Regions from separate parts of the Acidovorax sp. GW821-FHT09B03 genome, predicted to be linked through region 1. Evidence: predicted binding sites of a transcription regulator. Region 1 holds the regulator's gene; the other holds the start of a gene.
What was found. The regulator FNR, encoded in region 1, switches genes on or off when oxygen is low (the NO sensors DNR and NnrR bind a similar motif). The targets are predictions, from matches to a motif close to TTGATNNNNATCAA.
Positions count from the first base shown of each region.

Region 2: the regulator FNR is predicted to act here: its motif matches at 1,028-1,041, upstream of AC07PA_RS26425 (universal stress protein).

Region 1 covers NZ_JBWKPP010000018.1:45,450-47,842, forward strand. The annotation lists gene AC07PA_RS25640 (MBL fold metallo-hydrolase) at 1-265, shown strand, start outside; gene AC07PA_RS25645 (histidine phosphatase family protein) at 237-845, shown strand; gene fnr (fumarate/nitrate reduction transcriptional regulator Fnr) at 850-1,569, opposite strand; gene hemN (oxygen-independent coproporphyrinogen III oxidase) at 1,742-2,393, shown strand, end outside.
Region 2 covers NZ_JBWKPP010000019.1:51,156-53,548, forward strand. The annotation lists gene AC07PA_RS26420 (MgtC/SapB family protein) at 1-917, opposite strand, end outside; gene AC07PA_RS26425 (universal stress protein) at 1,197-1,634, shown strand; gene AC07PA_RS26430 (universal stress protein) at 1,825-2,393, opposite strand, start outside.

The sequences.
Region 1 (2,393 bases):
CCACACCCTGTTCGAGCTCAAGTCCGCCGGCCAGAACTTCTTTTACGTGGCCGACCTGACCAATGTGCCGGCCCTGTTCGCACGCAACCCCGACTGGGCCGTGACCTTCGACATGGATGCCGAGGCCGCGCGCAAGGTGCGGCGCGAGGTGTTCCAGCGCATTACTGCCAGCAGGGCCATGCTGGGGGGCTTCCACTTCCCGTTCCCGGCATTCGGGCGCATGGCTGCATCGGGCAATGGCTATGCCTTCCAGCCCGCAGCCTGAGGCGGTCGTTGGCCGGCGCGCCCTGCTGGGCGCAGGGCTGGCGTGGACCACGCTGCATGCCTGGGCCGCCCAGGACTCCGACGCCGATGCCCTGCTGCGCAAGGGCGGGGTGGTGGCTGCGTTCCGCCATGCGCTGGCACCGGGCACCTTCGATCCACCGGGGTTTCGCCTGGGCGATTGCGGCACGCAGCGCAACCTCAGCGAAGAAGGGCGCGAGCAGGCACGGCGCACCGGGGTGTGGTTCAGGGAGCGCCAGTTGCAGCCGTCCAAGGTGCTTTCGAGCCCCTGGTGCCGCTGCATCGACAGTGCTACTCTGGCATTTGCCGCGCCCCAGGTGTGGCCCGCGCTGGGTTCGCCGCGCGGCGCGCCGGAGACTACCGGTGCCAGCCATCTGCGCGAGCTGCGCCAGGCGCTGGTGGCCGCGTCGGCACGGCGCGGTGGCTTCGAGGCCTGGTTCACCCACATGTTCGTGCTGTCCGATCTGGCCAGCACCAACACCAGCTCGGGCGAGGCGCTGATCCTGCGGGCCGACCGCAGCGGCAAGACCGAGGTGCTGGCCCGCCTGCAGGTCCAGGGCTGATGTTTTAGCTACACGTCTGCGAGTTCACGATGCGCTTGAGCGCGTCCGTATCCAGGATGCGCACATGGCGCTGCTTGACCTCGACGATGCCGTCCTCGGCGAACTTCGAGAAGGTGCGGCTCACGGTTTCGAGCTTGAGGCCCAGGTAGCTGCCGATCTCCTCGCGCGTCATGCGCAGCACCAGCTCGGACTGCGAGAAACCGCGTGCATGCAGGCGTTGCACCAGGTTCAGCAGGAAGGCCGCCAGGCGCTCCTCGGCGCGCATGCTGCCCAGCAGCAGCATGACGCCGTGCTCGCGCACGATCTCGCGGCTCATGATCTTGTGCACGTGGTGCTGCAGGGCCGTGACCTCGCGCGAGAGTTCCTCGATGCGGTCGAAGGGCATCACGCAGACCTCGGCATCCTCCAGCGCCACGGCGTCGCAGGTGTGGTGGTCGTTGACGATGCCGTCCAGCCCGATGATCTCTCCCGCCATCTGAAAGCCCGTCACCTGGTCGCGCCCATCCTCGGTGGCCACGCAGGTCTTGAAGAAGCCGGTGCGGATGGCGTACAGCGAGGTGAAGGTCTCGCCGTTGCGAAACAGCGTGCCGCCGCGCTTGACCTTGCGCCGCGTGGCCACGATCTCGTCGATGCGTTCCAACTGGGCGTCGTTCAGGCCCACGGGCATGCACAGCTCGCGCAGGTTGCAGTTGGAGCAGGCGACTTTGATGGTGAGCGGGTTCATGGGCGCAGCAGCTGTTGGAGGTTGCGAACGGATCGCATCCGGCGAAAGGAGCGTGGTGGTGGCTGACATGCATCAAATTGTGGGCCCTGTGGGCCTCGCAACACTTGATCCAGGTCAAGGACGGGGGCGTAGGCCTGCGGCAAAGTGCATATCCAACAAGGAAACGCTCCCCATGACCGCTGTGACGCCCGAACTCCTGACCCGTTTCGACGTGCCGGGCCCCCGCTATACCTCCTACCCCACGGCCGACCGTTTCGTCGAGGCTTTTGGCGAAAGCGACTATGTGCTGGCCCTGGCCCAGCGCAAGGCGGGCACGCCGGGCAAGGCGCTGCCGCTGTCGCTGTATGTGCACATTCCGTTCTGCGAGTCGCTGTGCTACTACTGCGCCTGCAACAAGATCATCACCAAACACCACGACCGGGGCGACGTGTACCTGCGCTACCTGGCGCGCGAGGTGGAGCTGCACACGGCCCACTGCGGCACGGGCCAGGTGGTGAGCCAGCTGCACCTGGGCGGGGGCACGCCCACTTTCTTGTCGGACGACAAGCTGCGCGAACTGATGGCGGTGCTCAAGCGCAGCTTCACGTTTGCACCGGGCGGCGAATACTCGATCGAGGTGGACCCGCGCACCGTGACGGCCGAGCGCCTGGCTGTGCTGGCCGAGCTGGGTTTCAACCGCCTGAGCTTTGGCGTGCAGGACTTCGATGCCGACGTGCAGAAGGCCGTGCACCGCGTGCAGCCGTCGGGGCAGGTGTTCGCGCTGGTCGAGGCGGCGCGCCGCCTGGGTTTCGAGTCGGTCAACGTGGACCTGATCTACGGCCTGC
Region 2 (2,393 bases), on a different contig from region 1:
GCCGAGCCCTTGCGGTCCGGCAGCGCCTCGGGAGGGGTCACCGCGGCATGGCGGACAAGCGCTGCGCCGAAGGCAGCCGCCCCCACCGCCCCGGCAAACGCGCTGGGCAGCAGCGCCCACGCGGCACCGGGCGAGAGCGCCGCCGACAGCATCAACGCCTGCAGCCAGGTGGCGGACGCCGAGACCGCGCCGCTCCCTGCCAGGACCGACAACTGCTGTGGCTGGGTACGGGCCCGGCTGCCCAGCGACGCAATGCACGCCGTGCTGGAGACAAAGCCCGACACGAGGCCTGCCAGCAGCGGCCCGCCGCGCGGCCCCAGCCTGCGCAGCGCGACCTGGCCGCCAGCCTGCATCGCCAGGATCAGCAGCACCATTGCGGCCAGCGGGCGGGGATTGATGCCGCCCAGGATGTCCATCGGACGAGTTGGAACCAGCGGCAAGAGGATCAGCGCCAGGGCAACCAGGAGCAATCCGTCATGCAACTCCTGCTCGCTGAGCAGCTCGGTCGCGAACCGGTGCAGGTGGCTGCGCGCCGCCAGCAGCGCAGCCAGACCCGCCCCACAGGCGGCGCCCAGCGCCGGCGCGATGGCAGCTTGCACACCGATAAGATAGGTCGCGAACAGGGCCATCTCCGTGGTCACACCCGGGTCTTTGGTACGGCTTTTGAAGTAGGCAATCGCCACCAACACGGCGACAAGCAGCGCGCCCACCACCACCAGGCCCGGCACCGGCAGGCTTTGCGCCAACGCCCCGCAGACCGCCGCAACGGCAAAGCTGCGCACACCCGCCACGTCGCGGTCGTCGCCTTGCCCCTTGCGCCGTTCGCGCTCGGTGCCGATGAGCAGGCCGACACCCAGCGCCACGGCCAGACCAAGGGCCGGGAGCACCGCTGCCTGGCTGCTGGCACTGGAATCCATCGGACACCTTTCTTGATTGCCATGAAACGCGCAACAGCACACATCCTTCAAGGCCAGGGGCCGCGCGTGCAGGATATCAATCATCTTCGCGAGCCACGCGCCGGAGGAACTTGATAAGGATCAAGAAACAGCGCATCGCCGCCGCGCGGCTCCCCTGCCCCAGCGACACCGAGCACCCCGATGGAAAAACAACCAGCTGTATCCCCCAAGGATGACCGAGGTCAATGGATGCGCGCACTGGTCCATCCATGATGGGGCTCTCACCCCAAGGAGGACCCCATGTTCAAGCGCATACTCGTTCCCGTCGATGGAAGCCAGACCTCCAACAAGGCACTCGTCACCGCACTTGGGTTGGCGCGGGAATGCGGTGCTGTAGTGCGACTCATGCACGCAATCGATGACCTCGCATTGATATCCGGCTATGACTACAGCATCGACCTGATTCCGATTGCGCGGGCCCACGCGCACAAGCTACTGGCGGATGCGATGGCCATCGCCGGTTCTGCCGGGATAGACGCAGACTCCATCTTGGCCGAGATTCCCGGGGTCCGGCTCGGCGAGACAGTAGCCATCCAGGCCCGTGAATGGAGGGCAGACCTGATTGTTTTGGGGACCCACGGCCGCAAGGGCCTGGGAAGGGTTCTGCTGGGAAGCGGTGCCGAGCAGATTATGCGGACGGCCCCGGTCCCTGTCCTCGTCGTTCGCGGCGACGAATAGAGCGTCCGCACCAGGCGATTCTCCTCATGCGGCAGACGCCCGCTGACAAGCAGGCCATTGCGCATGCGGCCCTTCAACCATCAATGAAAGAGCTGTGAGCCGGCAGGCTGACACGGTCCAAGCAAATTCGCTTCTTGGGGCACTCCATCGCTTGGAAGGCCGGCGACCCAACTGTGGTGCCGACAAGGTATCAGTGGGCCATCAATACGGGCAATGTCATCGCGTTCAATACGGATCTGGTGGCGCCCCCCATGATCCATTCGCGAGATCGACTATGTCCATAACACCCCATGACGAGAAGGTCTGCACCCACGTCAGCACACGAAGAGAGAATGCTTTCACCAACTTCGCCATCGCCACCTTGGATGTCACGGTAATTCGCTTTGATGCCATGGGCTTGAAGATAGCCGGCCAAGAACGGATTCCTGGTTTGCTCCGATGCGCTGCCGGTAACGACCAGCACGTGCTTGGCGTGCTGTAACCAAGGCAGGGAGGCGGCAAGTGCGCGAGAGGCTTGCGGCGTTTCCTTCCAGGCAACCACCACGGAATCTCCCACAGAGTCGACGCGTCCCACCCGAGGCAAGATCAATGCAGGCCGTCCCGACTCAACCAGGACACTTGGCAGAAAATCCGAGGGCAGCAGGCCAGCCGCAGGATCATCTTCTTCACGCTGCCCCATGACCAAAAGGTCGACATAGAGTGCCCTCCTGGCAAAACCCCATGGTCCTTCGGGCAAAGGTTCCGCCCAGCGCATTCTGG